Regions from separate parts of the Aggregatilinea sp. genome, predicted to be linked through region 1. Evidence: riboswitches for the same ligand, from Rfam matches in the RefSeq annotation. Region 1 holds a riboswitch; each other region holds the start of a gene.
What was found. A riboswitch is a leader RNA that binds a small molecule or an ion and turns the genes downstream of it on or off. The one in region 1 is predicted to bind cobalamin.
Positions count from the first base shown of each region.

Region 2: it holds a riboswitch for cobalamin, as region 1 does, so the genes downstream of both, V7116_RS24735 (FecCD family ABC transporter permease) here and V7116_RS12140 (FmdB family zinc ribbon protein) in region 1, are expected to answer to the same signal.
Region 3: it holds a riboswitch for cobalamin, as region 1 does, so the genes downstream of both, V7116_RS00200 (prenyltransferase/squalene oxidase repeat-containing protein) here and V7116_RS12140 (FmdB family zinc ribbon protein) in region 1, are expected to answer to the same signal.

Region 1 covers NZ_DAISHJ010000034.1:28,302-34,014, reverse strand. The annotation lists gene V7116_RS12150 (dehalogenase) at 390-674, opposite strand; gene V7116_RS12145 (reductive dehalogenase) at 711-2,093, opposite strand; gene V7116_RS12140 (FmdB family zinc ribbon protein) at 2,159-2,404, opposite strand; cobalamin riboswitch at 2,476-2,617, opposite strand; gene V7116_RS12135 (reductive dehalogenase) at 2,766-4,151, opposite strand; gene V7116_RS12130 (hypothetical protein) at 4,148-4,522, opposite strand; gene V7116_RS12125 (response regulator transcription factor) at 4,553-5,212, opposite strand; gene V7116_RS12120 (HAMP domain-containing protein) at 5,223-5,713, opposite strand, start outside.
Region 2 covers NZ_DAISHJ010000178.1:202-5,914, reverse strand. The annotation lists gene V7116_RS24745 (ABC transporter ATP-binding protein) at 53-940, opposite strand; gene V7116_RS24740 (ABC transporter substrate-binding protein) at 933-2,318, opposite strand; gene V7116_RS24735 (FecCD family ABC transporter permease) at 2,686-3,813, opposite strand; cobalamin riboswitch at 3,970-4,130, opposite strand; gene V7116_RS24730 (dihydrofolate reductase family protein) at 4,304-5,059, shown strand; gene V7116_RS24725 (CBS and ACT domain-containing protein) at 5,238-5,713, shown strand, end outside.
Region 3 covers NZ_DAISHJ010000001.1:35,865-41,577, forward strand. The annotation lists gene V7116_RS00185 (M16 family metallopeptidase) at 1-751, shown strand, start outside; gene V7116_RS00190 (M16 family metallopeptidase) at 756-2,081, shown strand; gene acpS (holo-ACP synthase) at 2,081-2,464, shown strand; cobalamin riboswitch at 2,513-2,662, shown strand; gene V7116_RS00200 (prenyltransferase/squalene oxidase repeat-containing protein) at 2,812-3,756, shown strand; gene tdh (L-threonine 3-dehydrogenase) at 3,908-4,960, shown strand; gene V7116_RS00210 (MFS transporter) at 5,013-5,713, opposite strand, start outside.

The DNA.
Region 1 (5,713 bases):
GCGGCTCGCAGCCGTAAAATCGGTCAGGTGAGTTAAGAGCGTGTATGAAAAGCGGCTTTATACCCCGTCGCGTTACTCACCGCCAGCGCCTTCCGCTGTCTTGCTCCCCTTCTCCTTGAGGGAGAAGGGGCCGGGGGATGAGGGTTTCCGGACACACTCTATGAAACAACGGCCCCGCTGTCCCGCTCAAAGCGAACGGCGCGGGGAAGGTAACTGAGAGCGTGTATGGAAAGCGGCTTTACTCCCCTTTTCGTGACTCGCGGCAAGCACCTTCTGCTGTTCTGCTCCCCTTCTCCCTGAGGGAGAAGGGGCCGGGGGATGAGGGTTTCCGGACACGCTCTGAGCCGGGCAGCACTTGCGCGCCGCCCGGCAGATAAGGCGTCAGTCGCTTACTTGGCGCTCTTCGCCGTCAGCGTCTGGTAGCTGCGCCACGCGCGTACACCCACCACCGCCATCAGGATGAGGCCAGGCACACCGAACGACAGCAGCAGGATGTTCGCGGCCTTGTATTCGAGTTCCGCGCGGGAGCCGCTGAAGTTCGCGATCGCCAGCAGCAGGAACACGATGGACACGGCGAGGATGATGTAATCGTACCACGCCAGCTTAAATTCGGAACGATGAGCGAGGAAGATGAACCCCGCGCCGATCAGAATACCCAGAATTAACCACAACATTGGTCGGTTATCCTTTCTTATCCGCAGCGCCGCGCGCTATGCGTCCTGGTGGCCCATGGTCGTGTCGTAGCCCAGCTCGGAGTAGTCGAGCTTCCACCACTCTTCGCAGTCCTTCTGCGGTTGGCCGAGGTCTTCGCTGATGTACGCGGTGCGGCTCATGCTGGCCAGCGCGCTGTCGAAGATCGGGGTGGTGCCGATAACGCCCTTGACCATCGAGTGGATGAGCGCCTTGTTCTTGACCGCGAACGGGCAGACCGAGAAGCAGATACCGCAGTTCGTGCCCACTTCACCCCAGTACGTACGGCAGGTAACCGAATTTTCGTACCAGGTCTTCACGCCGCCACGGTTCCAGCCGCCCTGCGTCTCGTAGGACGGTTCGGATTCGAGGCTCAGCGAGCCGGACGGGCAGTAGGTCGCGCAGGTCTTGCAGGTCTTGCAGAAGTTCATGATCCCGGCGTTGATCGGCTTGGTCGGCGCGACGGGCAGGTCGGTGACCATCTTGAAGACGCGGACCATCGGACCGTATTCCGGCGTGACGAGACGGTTCAGGCGCGACAGTTCGCCCAGGCCAGCCATAACGCCGAACGCGGGCGCGATACCGAGCGCGTTGGTTTCGTTTTCGCCCAGGCCCAGGTAGCCGATGCTGCGCAGGAAGCCCTGCAGGCGGCTCTGGATGGCGCGGTTCTGCGAGTAGGCCAGGCTGGTGGTCGCGGCGCCCAGCGGCGTGGGAGCGCGCTGAAGCTGCTCGGCAGACATCTGCACGGTCCACACAATGACGTAGCGGCACTTGTTGGGGATGACGCGGGTGGTCTCGTCTTCTTCCGGCTGGTCCTGCTCCTTGAACACCAGTTCCTTGCCGTCAGGGTCAATCGAGTAGATGAGCTTCTTGGTGGTCTCTTCTTCCAACTCCACGAAGCCGACGGTCGCCGCGCCGAACGCGCGCAGGGCCGAGCGGATCATCTCGGAGTTCTCTTCCGGCGTGCCTTCCCAACGCGGCACGCCACGATCTTCCGGCGTGCTGATGTTATCCGGCGGCAGGAACGACTGGGTCGCACCAATCCCCGACGCAGCGTACATGGCGATGTCGCGGATCGAATAACCGGGGCGACCTTCGAGCGCGAACTTGTTCTGATTGCTCTCGCGCATCCCTGTGATGCGTGTGGCCTCGTCCTCACCAACGTACTTCGCCAGACCGCGACGCACGGTGTCGCGCTCGTTGAAGCGGTAGATGGCGGCCCAGTCGATCTCGACCGTGGGGGTATCCACTTCCTTCACGTAAAACGGGCGTGAATTGATGGTTGCCTTATCGCCCCAGTCTTCACCGAAGGCAGCAATCGGCCCCAGGCTGGCCGTGGTAGCGCCCAGGCCGAGCAGCCCCATGTCCCTCAAAAACTCGCGGCGGTTAAGATTGAACGGCATATTGAATCTCCTTCAGCGACATTGAACGGATAAAGACTATTTAGCCGATCGGAATTACCGGACGATTAGTGCGGGCCGCAGCTCGTGCAGCCCGTTGCAGCCATCCCGCAACTGCCGCAGCTCGGCGCGCCAGCCAGGGCGCGACGCTGACCATCGGCGCTCGACGAGAACACCGCTACTGCCGAAATCAACCGCTGCGTCTCGGCTGCACCGCAGGCGGGGCACAATGTTTCCGCGTCGATCTCGGCCATTGGCTTCTGAACCTGGAATAGGGTTTGGCAGTCGCGGCAGCGGTACGAATACGTTGCCATGGGTTCCCTTCCTCCAAAACGAAAAAGAGCCGGTTTATTCCTGTTCGGAATAACCCAGCTCTCTAGGCTCGTAGAGATAAGACGTTGCAGCGGGTATTCTGGCTCGACCGGGCAAAACGCCCGATCTTACAGTTGCGGCCCAGCACCGGCCTTGCACCGGTTTTCCCCCTGACGCGCGATACCCTTCACCTAACCGTTATCGCAGCGTCATTTACTGCTGATGAAATAATTATGCAAAAAGGGGCCGGGCTTGTCTGTCAGGAGGGGGAAGAACGTGTGTCAGGAAAACGCCCTTGATTGCGCACGCGCCTGTCGGGAATTTGCTGACAGGCGCGTGCGCAAAAAGATGACAGCGGGGCGCTTATTTCCCTTTCGTCGTGTCGATGCCGTATTCGGGCAGGTCGAGATTCCACCACTCGGTCGGGTCTTTGCGGACACCGTAGCCGAAGGCGTCGTCCATGCTGCGCGTCAGGGAATTGATGACGGGGGCAGTTGCGATCTGCATATGCACGAACTGGTGCATAAAGCTCTTGCCCTGCTTGGTGAACGGGCACACGGCGAAACAAATGCCGCAGTTGGTCCCGGCTTCTTCGTACCAGAAGCGGCGGCAGCGCAGCGAGTTTTCGAACCACGCCTGATGCCCTGGGTTGCTCCACTCGCCCACCGGCTCCCAGCCCGGCTCCGTGTCGAAGCTGAGCGCGCTGGGCGGGCAGGCTTCGGCGCACTTCTTGCACGTCTTGCAGAAGCGTGTGATGCCCGCGTCAATGGGCCGGTCCGCCGCCAGCGGCAGATCGGTGACCAGCTTGAAGACGCGCACCATCGGGCCATATTCCGGCGTGATCACGCGGTTCTGGCGCGACAGCTCGCCCAGCCCGGCCATCACCGCCAGCGCCGGAGCGATGCCCAGGCCGTTCAACGTCTGCTCGCCCAGGCCCTGATAGCCCAGGCCGCGCAAAAACTCTTGCAGCCCATTCTGAACCAGCAGCCCGCGCTGGTAGCTGGTCTGCGTGCCGAACTCCGCGATCTTGGTCGGCGCGCGGCGCAGCGCGTCTTCCGACATCTGCACCGTGTACACGATCACCCACTCGGCGCGGTTGGGGATCACGCGCTTGTCCTCGGTCTCGTACGCCTGCTCGACGTCCTCGAACTCGATGCGCTTGCCGTCGGTATCGACCGCGTAAATCAGCTTGCGCGTGCGCTCGTCCAGGTGCACGATCCCGACGCTGGCCGCGCCCATCTGCCGCAGCGCCACCTTGATGATGTGCGCGGCGTCCTCCGGCGAGCCTTCCCACCGCGCGACCCCGCGCTGTTCCGGCGTCATGGCCCACTGCGCGCCGAGGAAACTGCGCGGGATTATCCCGCGCGACTGCCGCATGGCGTTTTCGAGCGCCTGATCCTTCAGCGTGTAGCCCGGTTCTTCCGAGTTCAGGCGTTCCAACAGCAAGTCCTCGCGCACCTGGAGCAGCCGCTGGTTTTCTTCCGGCGTGGCGAAGCGGCCCAACACGTTGCCGAACAGCGTATCGCGCGAGGCATCCACGCGCTTGATCTGCTCCCAACGGATGCCCGTCGTCGGCTCATCCACTTCGCGCACCCACCACGGGCGGCGGTACACCCCGCCGGACGTTGTGCTGCCGAAGACTTCTCCGGCCAGCGTGAGGCCCGTAGACCCGGCGGCAGTCGCCGCGACCCCGGCCATGCCCAGATTTTTCAAAAAATCACGGCGGCTGATCTTCAATTCATCGCTCATGAGGCGTCCTCGATATGGCTGTGAGCGTGCGGTGAATAGGACAGATCCGGCTCCACGGCGAACGGCTCGACGATCTCGGCCACAGGCTCATCGTCGGGCAGCGGCGCGGATTGGCGGTAGGGCGAGCGTGCTTCGACATGGCGAACCACCTCCACGATGATCCCGGCCAGCACCAGCACCGTCAGCAGCGCCGTCGCCAGGATCGCAGCGTGCGGCTCTCGCTCCTGCCAGCTTGTGATGTCAAATTCCAGCAGCACGAGCACGATGATCGCCCAGGTCAGACGCGCCAGCCATATGTACAGCGGCGCGCGTTCGACCTTCAGCACGTAGTCGGTGGGTTCGGATGGGCGATCCTGAGGGGAAGGAGGCATTGAAGTCACTCGCGGTCTGTCCCGAAAGGTTTAGTCTGCATCGAGCATGCGTTTTTTGAGCGCGTACTGCACGATGTCGGCGCGCGTTTCCAGGCCGAGCTTCTCCATCGCCCGCTGGCGATACGTATCGACCGTCTTGGGGCTGATGAACAGCATCTCCCCGATCTCGCGGCTGCTGTAGCCCAGCGCGATCATCTTCAGCACGTCGCGCTCGCGCTCGCTGAGCAGTTCCAGGCTGTCCAGCTCGGTTTGTTCCTGGTTCTTGCGATATTCATCGAGCAGCACCTGCGTCGCGTCGGGATAGAGGTACGAGCCGCCCGCCGACACGTGCCGGATGGCGTGGATCAGCTCCGTGTCCGCGCCGCTTTTCAACACGTAGCCTGCGCCGCCCGATTGCAGCACGCGCAGAATGTACTGTTTGTCGGCGTGCATGGTCAGCACCAGCACGCGCGTCTCAGGATATTGGGTGGTGATGCGCTCCAGCGCGTCCAACCCGCTCAGCCCCGGCATCGACAGATCGAGCACGACCACGTCGGGCCGGGACGTTTCGATCTGGCGCAGCGCTTCTTCGCCGTCGCCTGCCTCGCCCACCACGGTCATATCCGGCTCGCCGTTCAACAGCACGCGCAGCCCGGCGCGCAGCACCGCATGATCGTCCGCCAGTAGAATCGAAATTGTCTCTTTGCGCATATCAACCCTGCTAAGTTTCTTCTGGGATGGGCAAATGGATTTGGATGCGGGTGCCCTGTCCGGCCTGCGATTCCAGCTTAAGCGTACCGCTTAACAACTCGATGCGCTCCTGCATCCCCAACAACCCGAGTCCGCGCTCGTCCGCGCCCAGCGTACGCTCGATGTCGAAGCCGCAGCCGTTATCCACGATCAGCGCGCGGATCGCGCTGCGTTCCAGCATGAGCGACACTTCCGCGCGGGTCGCCTCGGCGTGGCGCGCGATGTTCGTCAGCGATTCCTGAATGACGCGGTACAGCGTGATCTCGACGTTGTGCGGCAGGCGCACGTTTTCGAGGCTTGGCGCCTGGAACGTGACCGGGATCGCCGTCGCCCGCGAAAATTCTTCCGTATAGCTTTCGAGCGCAGCCATCAAGCCGAGGTCGTCCAGCGCGGCGGGACGCAGGTCAGCGGCGAGGCGGCGCACTTCCTGCAGCGTCTGCGCCGTCGCGTCGCGCATCTCCT
Region 2 (5,713 bases), on a different contig from region 1:
GATCACAGCCCCGCCCCGGCGGACCTAATCCCTGTTCCATGGCCCCTATTCCCTACCGCCCCGTCCCGGCAAGCGCGTGCGACGGGTGCGGCGCGGCATCCGCGCTGCCGGTGATCGCCAGCCGCAGGAAGCCCGTGATCGGGTCGTGGTAGGGCTGCACGTCCACGCAGTACACCTCGGCCAGCAGATCCGGTGCCAGGACGGCTTCGGGCGTGCCCTCGGCCAGCACCGTGCCGTGATGCAGCATCACCAGCCGGTCGCAGTAGCGCGCGGCCATTTCCAGGTCGTGCACGGCCACCGCCGCGCCGAGCCGGTCCTGCGCGACGAGGCGGCGCAGCAGGTCCAGCACGCCCAACTGGTGCTGCACGTCGAGGTTAGCGGTCGGCTCGTCCAGCAGCAGCACGCGCGGCTGCTGCGCCAACGCCCGCGCGATCAGCACGCGCTGGCGCTCACCGCCGCTCAGCGTATTGATCAGCCGCGCGGACAGGTGCGCGGTGTCGGTGCGTTCGAGCGCGAACTGCACGATTTCCCGGTCACGCCCGGTTTCGATCTCGAAGCGGCCCAGGTGCGGGCTGCGGCCCATCATCACGATCTGCTCGACGGTGAACGCAAAATCCAGCGCCGTAATCTGCGGCACGTGCGCCACGATACGCGCGATCTGCCGCGTGGAATAGCGGCGCAGCGGCTGGCCGAGCAGCGTCACCTCGCCGCCGACATCCGTCCACAGCCCGCCGATGGCCTTCAGCAGCGTCGATTTGCCCGCGCCGTTCGGCCCGACCAGTCCGACCAGTTCCCCCGCCGCCACGGAAAACGACACGCTTTGCAGCAGCGTATTCTCATCGCGCCGCACCGTGATCGCGTCCGCACGCAGCAGCGCGGCATCGCTCGAATGGCCGTTGGAATGCCCGTTCTTGGGGCGGGCGGAGTTGAGCTTAATCATGGGCCGGTTCCTCGGTGGCAATCATCGGAAGGTCGGGAAATGCCTGCGGATACAGGGCGTACGCCACATCTTCGACGCCCTGAGCAATGTACTGGCTGACGTTGGTCATGTGCGCGGCGTTGATGGCATATACGCGGCCCTCCTGCACGGCGCGCAGCGTGCCCAGTGCCGGGTCGGACGTGAACCACCCGAGTGGATCGTCTTTCCCGCTGAACCACCCGCTCACCAGCACCACGTCGGGATCGGTGCTCAGCACGAATTCGGGATCGACCAGCGGGTACGCCTCCAGCCCGGCTTCGGCCACGACGTTCACGCCGCCCGCCAGATTGATGATCTCGTCCACAGTGCTGCCGGGGCCGTACGTGATCCCGCCCGGCTCGTAATAGAGCACGCGCACCGGGTCTTCGCCCGCCACCGCATCCTGCACCGCCTCCAGCCGCGCGTCCATCTCCGCGATCAGGGCGTCGGCGCGTGTTTCCTCGCCGGTCACTTCACCCAGCAGGCGGATGTTGGCGCGGATCTCGTCCACGCTGTTGAACTCGGACAGGGCAAAGACCGGGACCTGCGCGTCTTCGAGCTGTTCGAGCGCGGCGGGGTTGCTGTAACTCGCCATCACGACCAGATCCGCGTCCAGGCTGATCAGCAGCTCCGGGTCGCCGGACAGATCGGTGTGCTCGATGCCGTCCAGCCGGTCGCTGATGTTGCTGATCGCCGGATCGTCCGCGAAGTACGACACGCCCAGCAGCCGGTCCGGCCCGACGAGATCGAGCAGGATCTCGTCCGAGCCGAGCGTCACGGACGCGATGTGCTGCGGCGGCGTATCGAGCGTCATCTCATGGTCCATGCCATCGACCACCGTGCGCGGAAAGGCCGCCTCGGCCCCGCAAATCGACTCGAACGACAGCGCAGGCGGCGGCGCGGCGCTGGTATCGCTGGTGTTGCGCCACCACCAGCCCTCGACATCGCCCTGCTGCACCGCATACGCCGACGCCCCGGCGATGCTGAACTGCCACGTCCCCGCGTCGCTCAGGTGGAAATAGGACCAGTAGGTGCACGGACCGTCGCCTTCGCACTGGCAAAAGCACGAGTCGCCGGGCGGGGTGCAGCCCACACCGTCCAGACGGCAGACCGTCGCGCCCATCGAGCTTTGCTCGGCCAGCGTATCCAGCCCGGTCGCTTCCAGCGCGTCGAGGCCGGTAGGCGCGTTGCCGTCGAGCGTCACACAGAACGTCTGGACGCTGCCGTCCTCGCCCTGTACGATGACGCCCGCCTGGATGGTGGGATCGTCGCCCTGCGCGCGGGCGATCCCGCTCCCCAGCAGCGCCCCGGCGATCAGCGCCACGCCCAATACGGCGGAAAATAGTTGGCGGACGGTCATCCTTAAAACTCCTTGTAAGCGATCAGGCTTGAGCAGTTGGCGATTCACCAGGCGCGCTCTTCAGGTAACACTTGCACGATGCGTAGGAGCAATTCGTGAACTGCCCCTACCGGGCGGGTTGATGCGGTTTGGTAAATAACTCGTCCGCACCGCGACCTCACCCCCGGCCCCTCTCCAATCAAGTTGGAGAGAGGAGACAAGCACGGCCCCATAGTCCGTAGGGGCGGGGCTTGCTCCACCCGGCTCTCGCCGGTTGCCGCCCCGCTCGTCATGCCGTCGGCGGGTAGGGTTCGTAGGGGCAATTCATGAATTGCCCCTACCGGGCGGGTTAAAAACCCGCCCCAACAGGCTCGCCGCAAACGTCGCTCTACAACATGGCGATGCGGCGGCGGTTGCGCCACAGCAAAAACACGAAAAACGGCCCGCCGACCAGCGCAGTGACCGTCCCGACCGGCAGCGTCTCCGGCGCGATGATCGAGCGCGCGAGCGCGTCCGCAAACACCAGAAATGCCGCGCCGCCGATCAAACTCGCAGGCAGAAGCACGCGGTGATCGGGGCCGATGATCAGGCGCAGGATGTGCGGCACGACCAGCCCCACGAACGCGATGGTGCCCGCCACGCTCACGGCGGACGCGGTCAGCAGGCTGCTGAGCGCCAGCAGGATCAGGCGCACGCGCGACACGTTGACGCCCAATGACTGCGCGCTTTCCTCCCCGATGGTCAGCAAGTTCAACTCGCGGCTGTACAGCAGCAGCAGCACCGCCGAGATCAGGATCGGCCACACAGCGATACGGAAATATGCCCAGCCGCGCCCTTCCAGGCTGCCCACCACCCACGACAGCACCGATCGCGCTGCGCCCGCATCCGATGTGCGCAGCAGCAGCACGGACGTCAGCGCACCCAGCACGGAATTGAGCGCGACCCCGGCCAGCAGCAGCGCCGCCAGATTGGTGCGTCCCTGCTGGAGCGACAGCCCATAGACCAGCAGCGCGGCCAGCCACGCCCCGACGAAGGCGGCCAGCGGCACGCGCCACAGCGCGTTCGATAGGGGGCCGCTCGTCAGAAGCCACAGATCTCCGGCGGCGGCCTGCGTCATGACCAGCACCACGCTGAACGACGCGCCCGCGCTGATCCCGATGATGCCGGGGTCCGCCAGCGGATTGCGGAACAGGCCCTGCATCACCGCGCCCGCGCAGGCCAGCGCCGCGCCGACCAGCGCCGCTACCATCAGCCCCGGCAGGCGCACGACGGTCACGATGCGATACGTGGCCGAGCCTGCGTCAAGGCTGTGATGCAGCCCGACGTATTGCAGCAGGGACTCCGCAACGTCACGGTAAGGGATCGAGGTCGAGCCGACCGACGCGGCGTACACCATCGCCGCCAGCAGCAGGAGCAGCAGCGCGCCGCAAATCAGGAGCAGGCGGGGCAAAATGCCCATCCCCGCCAATAAAAAGGCTGCGCGTGGACGTTCGGCAGCGTTGAGGGAAGAAGCCACGGTCGATCTCGTTTCACACGGCCAAACAGAGTCAGGGTGCTTCGCCTGGGAGGGATCGAAAAACCCGGCCATGTGGACCGGGTTGGAACGCCTGTACCGGGGAACCGGTGGAGCGACAGCTCCGGAGTAGCTCCAACCCCTCACCGCGAAGGTCGAAACTCGGATTCCTCTGTGGCGGGCGACCGGGCTTGAGGGCGCGTTGTTCACCCTGTTACCGTTGCGGGTCAGCGCAGGACTTGCACCTGCTTCGCCATCGCGGAGTTTCACCGCGACGCTTTGCCATCCGGGGCATAAGCGCCACATAGGAAGACGATATGCCCTTACAATAGCGCCACACGCGCAAACATGCAAACAACCGTCCGTTTCGCTCCTCGCGCCCCGACCGTTCCGCCGCTCTCGATTTCAAACCCATTTGAGGGAAAACTCTCCATTAGAACACCAGGGGTGTATGATCGAAGATGTACAGGTGCTCTAACGCGGAGGAACGAACGTGACAAAACCAAAAGTGGTGGTCGTGCAGGCGGCATCAGTCGATGGCCGGTTAACCCTTTCCCCCGATACCCTGCTGATGGCCGCGATGGATCGCTGGGTGGCGGTCGCGGGCGCAAGCGAAGTGTTCCTTAACACGCTGAAACAGACTTACCAGCCCCAGGCACAGCTTGAGGGCAGCGGATCGTTCATGTTGGAGAGTATGACGCCCGACCCGCTGCCGCCCGCCGACGGCGATCTCGCCGCGCTCTACGACGACTTCCTGCCCGCCGAGATCGTGAACCAGCCGGGGCGGCGCTGGTTTACGGTGGTGGACAGCCGGGGACGTATCCGCTGGATGTACAAAGAGATGCCCGGCGAAGACGGGACGGTCTGGTATGCGCTGCTGCTCGTCTCGCGCCAGACGCCGCCTTCCTACCTCGCCTACCTGCGCCGCGAGACAATCCCGTACCTCGTCGTGGGCGAGGATCGGGTCGATCTGGCCTGCGCGCTGGATAAGCTCAACACGCTGCTCGGCGTCACGACGGTGATGTCAACGGCGGGCGGCACGCTGAACGGGGCGCTGCTGCGCGCCGGGCTGATCGACGAGGTGAACATCGACTTCTTCCCCGGCCTGATCGGGGGCCGCGCGACGTCCAGCCTGTTCGATTCGACCGAGCTGGGGCCGGACGACATCCCCACCCGCCTCAACCTGATCTCGGCGGAGGCCCAGCCGGACGGGCACGTCTGGCTGCGCTACGAGGTCGCGCCGCGCTGACGGTCGAGACGCGCGCCAACGAGGGAAGCCGCAGGGCCGGGAACGTTCCGGCCCTGCGTGCGTTTGGCGGGTCGGCGGCCCGTATTGGAGTGCGCCGCAAAAAGCCAGATCGCGTATACTTAATGAGTAGGAACTTAAAGTTTATTTTCACTCACTGATCCCGTGGAGATAGAACCGCATGTTAGTCAAAGACCGTATGTCCGTGAATCCTATCACCGCGCTGCCGGAGACGACGCACAAACAGGCCGTCGAGCTGATGCGCGAGAATCAAATCACTCACCTGCCGATTGTCGATAAGAGTGGACGGCTGGTCGGCATCGTCGTCGAGGAAGATCTGTTCCACGCACAGCCAACGCCCGCCACCACGCTCAGCATCTATGAGATTCACAGCCTGCTGTCGCGTTTGCAGCTCAAGGAAATCATGCGCCACCCGGTGCACACCGTCGTGCCGGACTGCCCGCTCGAAGAAGCGGCGCGCATGATGATCGAAGAAAACGTGGGCTGCCTGCCGGTGGTCGATAAAGACGCAATCATCGGGATCATCACCGACACCGATATTTACCAGACCTTCGTGGGGCTGTTGGGCAGCGGGCGCGAAGGTGCGCGCTTCACGCTGCTCGTCGCGGACCAACCGGGCAGCCTGGCGAAAGTGGC
Region 3 (5,713 bases), on a different contig from region 1:
CCGGACCTTTTACGCACCGAATAATGCCATCGCCGTTGCCGTGGGCGACTTCGACAGCGCCGAGATGCTGGCGCAGATCAAGGCGCTGTACGGCTCGATTCCGGTAGGCGCCGCGCCGCCGCTGTTCAACCGCCCGGAGCCGCCGCAGCAAGGCGAACGCAGCGTGCGCGTGGAGCGCGAAGGCAGCGCGGCGACGATCTTCACCGCGTACCGCGCGCCCGCAGCGACCGATCCCGATTGGTTCAAGCTGGCTCTGGTAGACAGCATCCTGGCGGGCGCGAGCGCACCGGGGGGTGATGGTATTGGCAACAAGACTTCGCGCTTATATCGCGCGCTCGTCGAGACGGAACTGGCGGCATCGGTGGGCGGCGGACTGTACCCGTCGATCGATCCCTACCTGTTCAGCGTCATCTTGACCGTGCGTGATGGTCGCCAGATCGAGGAAGTGCAGGCCGCGCTGGATGCCGAAATCGACCGGCTGGTGGCAGGCGATCTGACGCAGGCCGAACTGGACCGGGCGAAAAAGCAGGCGAAAGCGCTGTTTGCGTATGGCACGGAAGGCGTCACCGGGCAGGCGTTCTGGTTGGCGTTCTCTGAGAATTTTTCCGGCTACGAGTGGTATCTACACTACCTGGATCACCTCGATGCAGTGACCCTGGACGATGTACAGGACGCCTCACGCCGGTATTTCCGCCGCTCGCAGCGAACGGTCGGCTGGTTTATCCCCACGAACAGCGGGCAGGAAGGCTGACGCAATGACATTACCTGTTGAATCCCTGCCGGGGCCGGATGATATTATCCGGCGTGAGCTGTCCAACGGCATTGTGGTGCTGGTGCGCGAGAACTTCAACGCGCGTTCGGTCGTGCTGGCCGGGTCGCTGGATGCAGGCGCGGCGTTCGATCCGCCTGATGCGCACGGACTCGCCGCTATCACGGCGTCCGCGCTGCTGCGCGGCACGGAGACGCGCGACTTTGCGGCCATTCACGAGTTGCTGGAGAGCAACGGCGCGAGTCTGTCGATCAGCGGCGGGCTGCATACGGTCGGGTTCTCCGGCAAGGGACTGGCCGAAGATCTGCCGATGCTGTTCGATCTTGTGGGAGACGCCCTGCGACATCCGGCTTTTCCCACGGGGCAGGTGGAGCGGCTGCGCGGTGAAATCATCACCGGACTGAAGATCCGTGAAAAGGACACGCGGTATATGGCCGCAAGGACTTTCCGCGAACTGGCGTATCCCGCAGGGCATCCTTATAGCCGCCAGCCCGAAGGGCGGTTGGCGACGGTGGCGGCCATCACGCGTGACCAGATGTCCGCGTTTCACCGCACCCATTACGGCCCGCGTGGAATGCTCGTGGTGATCGTCGGCGCGGTGAATGCCGAGCGCGCGCTGTCACTGGTCGAGGAGACGTTCGGCGCGTGGGAGAATCCCGATCAGCCTGCAATGCCGCTGGCGCCGGACGGTGTTGGGTTGGACGCGGCGCGCACGCAGACGATCACGTTGCCGGACAAAAGCCAGATCGATCTGGTGCTCGGTGTGCCGGGACCACCGCGCCGCGCCGACGAGTGGCAGGCCGCGACCCTGGCGAACGCCGTGCTGGGCGTGTTTGGGATGTACGGACGCATCGGCGCGGAAGTACGTGAAAAGCGTGGGCTGGCCTATTACAGCTACAGCCGCCTCGATGGCGGTATGGGGCCGGGCCCGTGGCGCGTAATCGCGGGGGTGAATCCGGCGAACGTCGAGCGGGCGCTGGAGGCCATTCGCGGCGAGATCCGGCGGATCGTCAGCGAGCCGGTTCAGGAGTCAGAGCTGGCGGACGTGAAGGCGAATTTCATCGGGCGGCTGCCGCTCCAGCTTGAGACGAACGAGGGCGTGGCTGGCTCGATCCTGTCGATGGAGCGCTACGAATTGGGGCTGGACTACCTGCGCCGCTATCCCGATTTGATTGTATCGATCACACCGGAGGCGGCGCTGGATGCCGCGCAGCGTTACCTGGACCCGGACGTGTACGCGCTGGCGCTGGCCGGGCCGGAACTGCCGGACTTTTCCGAAAGCGCCCCCACTGAGGCGCAGTCGGAGGCGTAATGCTGCGTATTGGCGTGGACCTGATCGAAGTCGAGCGCGTCGAGCGCGTGATGAACCGGTATGGCGATCGGTTCTTCGAGCGGTTTTTTACGCCTGCCGAGCGCGCGCAGTGCAAGGATCTTCCCGTGCGGTTGGCGGCGCGCATCGCCGCGAAAGAAGCGGCAGCGAAGGCGCTGGGAACCGGCATTGGGGACGTGCGTTGGATCGATATCGAAGTGTCGTCTGACGATCGCGGCGCGCCGCACCTGCATTTGCACGCGGCGGCAGCGGAACTCGCGCAGGAACTCGGGCTGTGCGAGTGGCAGATCAGCCTCAGCCACACGGCGGAACATGCCATCGCGTTTGTGGTCGCCGTGGGAAATGGAGCCGCTTCGCAGGAGTAGACCATTGTAACCCCCCGCGGCTCGCGTTATACTTCCTGCCATTGTCTAACAACTATGAAACGTCCAGGTGACGAACGCCCGGAAGCGTTCGTCGTAATGGGGGAAGCCGGTCCAAGTCCGGCGCTGTCCCGCAACTGTTGTGCGAGGAGTTTCACAGCCTCGCAGAGCCAGATTACCCGCCTGGACCGCCATATACATTACCCATCTCTCGCGGATCGGAGGTGATTCATGCTGTTCTCAGCGAGCTAGAACAGCGCCTTTCTTAACCGTCGGGAAAGGCGCTGTTTTTATTGGGCTCACTTTCCCCTGCATGTTGTCTTTTTTCAATTTCGAGGAGCATGATCCTGATGAAACGTTCTCATCTGTTGAGCACTATTGTGGCGCTGGCGCTGATCCTGGCGCTGGCGATCCCTGCGTTCGCGCAAGACGATACCGATCCCGCGCTGGCGGCGGTTGATTACCTGGATTCGATCCAGAATGCGGATGGCGGCTTCCCGACCGGCTACGCGCCGGAAAGCGATCTGACGACGACGGCAGACGCGATTATCGCGTTTGTCGCGGCGGGTGAAGATCCTAATGCGGTGCTATCGCCGGACATGGCAAATCCGTACTACTTCCTCGGCCAGCAGGTTGAGGCCGGGAACGTCACGGCTGCCGGGCAGGTTGCGAAAGTCGCCAATGCGGTCATCGCGGGCGGCAAGGACGTCACGGCGTTCGGCGGGCATAATCTGGTGAACGATCTGCTCGCGCTGCAGGACGAGAGCGGCCTGTTCGGAACCGGCGCGTTCGATCACTGCCTGGCGCTGACCGCGCTGGAAAACGCGGGCGTCGAGCTTCCTGAAGGCGCGGTGGATGCAGTTATCAGCGCGCAGACGGAAGACGGCGGCTGGGGCTTCGGGCCGGATCAGCCTGCGGATAGCAACACGACCGCGATCTGCGTGCAGGCGCTGGCCCTGACGGATCAGGCGGACGCGGTTGACGCGGCGCTGGCCTACTTCGAAGCCATTCAGAACGAGGACGGCGGCTGGCCGTACCAGAGCCCGAGCGACTACGGCACCGACAGCGATGTGAACTCGACTTCGGTCGTGGTTCAGGCACTGCTGGCGGCGGGCGAAGATCTGGCCGACTGGAATACCCCGCAGGACTGGCTGCTGTCGTTGCAGACGGAAGAAGGCGCGTTCGGCTACCAGACGGCCATGCCTGACGCGAACATTCTGGCGACGATCGCTGCGATCCCGGCAGTGGAAGGCGTTACGCTGACCGCGTGGGCGCCCATGCCCGAAGCGGAATAACGCCGGTTCGGAACATACACTAAACACGAGGGGCATGCAGACGACCGCATGCCCCTTTCTTTTTTGGACTTGTTGCGGCTGCATATGGGGGCTAGAATCAGCCGCATGTGAGGTTTATCTAGCGCTTTCGCTGCCACAGGATGCCATACACATGACGGATACCCTACCGAAGATGATGAAGGCCGTGGTGAAGGCCAAACGCGCCCCTGGCCTTGAACTGACCGAATGGCCTGTGCCGGAGATCGGCCCCGGAGAAGTACTGGTGAAGGTCCGTGCCGCGTCGATTTGTGGGACGGACCTTCATATCTATAAGTGGGATGAGTGGGCGCAGAACCGCCTCAAGCCGCCGTTTGTGGTCGGTCACGAGATCGCGGGCGAGATCGCGCAGGTTGCCGATGACGTGACGAGCGTGAAGGTGGGCGATTACGTCTCGCTGGAAAGTCACGTCGTGTGTAACGAATGTTTCTATTGCAAAACCGGACGCGAGTATATCTGCGAAAACACGAAAATCCTGGGTGTGGATCGTGACGGCGGATTTGCCGAATATGTCGCTGTGCCCGCCCAGAATGCGTGGAAAAATCCGCCCGATCTGCCGCTGCGCATTGCGGTGATCGAAGAAAATTTCGGCAACGCCGTGCATACGGCCATGGCGCAGGATCTGTCGGCCAAGTACGTGCTGGTGACCGGCTGCGGCCCGGTGGGCATCATGGCGATCGCCGTGGCCAAGGCAGCGGGTGCGCGGCGCGTGTTCGCTACCGACATCAGCGACTACCGTTTAGCGATGGCGCGCAAGATGGGCGCGGATCTGACGGTGAACGTGCTGGAAGAAGACGTGGTCGGCAAGCTGCTTGAGGCGACCTGCGATGAAGGCGTGGATGTGCTGCTCGAAATGTCCGGCGCGCCTAGCGCCATCGATCAGGGTTTCACGGTGCTGAAGGAAGGCGGCGAGGCGGCGCTGTTGGGCCTCGCACCGGGACCGTTCACCTTTGACCTGAACCAGCACATCATCTTCAAGGGTGCGATCGTGCGCGGTATCGTCGGACGGCGGCTGTGGGAGACGTGGTACCAGACGCGCGGCCTGCTCGAATCGGGCGCAGTTGATCTCAGCCAGATCGTGACACATGAGTTTACTCTGGAACAATTTGACGAAGCCTATCATGTCTTCATGAGCGGCGAGAGCGGCAAGATTATGTTCCACCTGTAGACGCCAGAGCCGAGGGCGGATCGCAGGAACTGATCCGCCCTCATTTTTTGAACTATTCCCCGGCGAGCCCTTCGGGTGCCAGCTCGCTGAGCCTCATTTCCTCAGATGCCTGTGCCGCGGGCTGCGGCGAATCGTCAACGTCGCGCAGCGCCCACCACGACACGATCCCCGCCAAGAAAATGATGACGCCCGCCCAGGCGAACACGCTGCGCGCGCCGATAGGGTCCATCAGGTAGCCCGCCGCGCCCATCGAGGCGATGTTTGCCACGTTGACGATGGTGTTCTGTGCGCCGGATGCCCGTCCGAGCTTTTCCTGGGGCACATGCTGCTGCATCAACGTCGCCGCGATGATCTGGGGCGGAGAGATAGTCAGCCCGACCAGGAACAGCACGACGATCATCAGCGAGTAGCTGCGCGTGACGGCCACGAGCACCGTGGTCACCCCGAACGCCAGCATACCCAGCCCGATCAGATTCCGTGCCCGGTAGCGCGCAGCCAGGGTCGAGATTGCCATGCTGCTCAGGATGATGCCCGCCGTTTGCGAGAACCGAATGGGGCCAATGCCCGCTTCGTTCATGCCCAGCTCGTTGACGAGCAGCGGTACGAAGGTGACATTTGCCGCGCCAAGCCCCAACATCATCGCCAGAAAGCTGATGAGTACGCCGCGCATGATCGTATCAGTGAGGGTGTAGCGCACGCCCACGACCAGCTCGCCTGCCATGGCCCGCGCGGTGTTCCAGATACTGTCCAGGG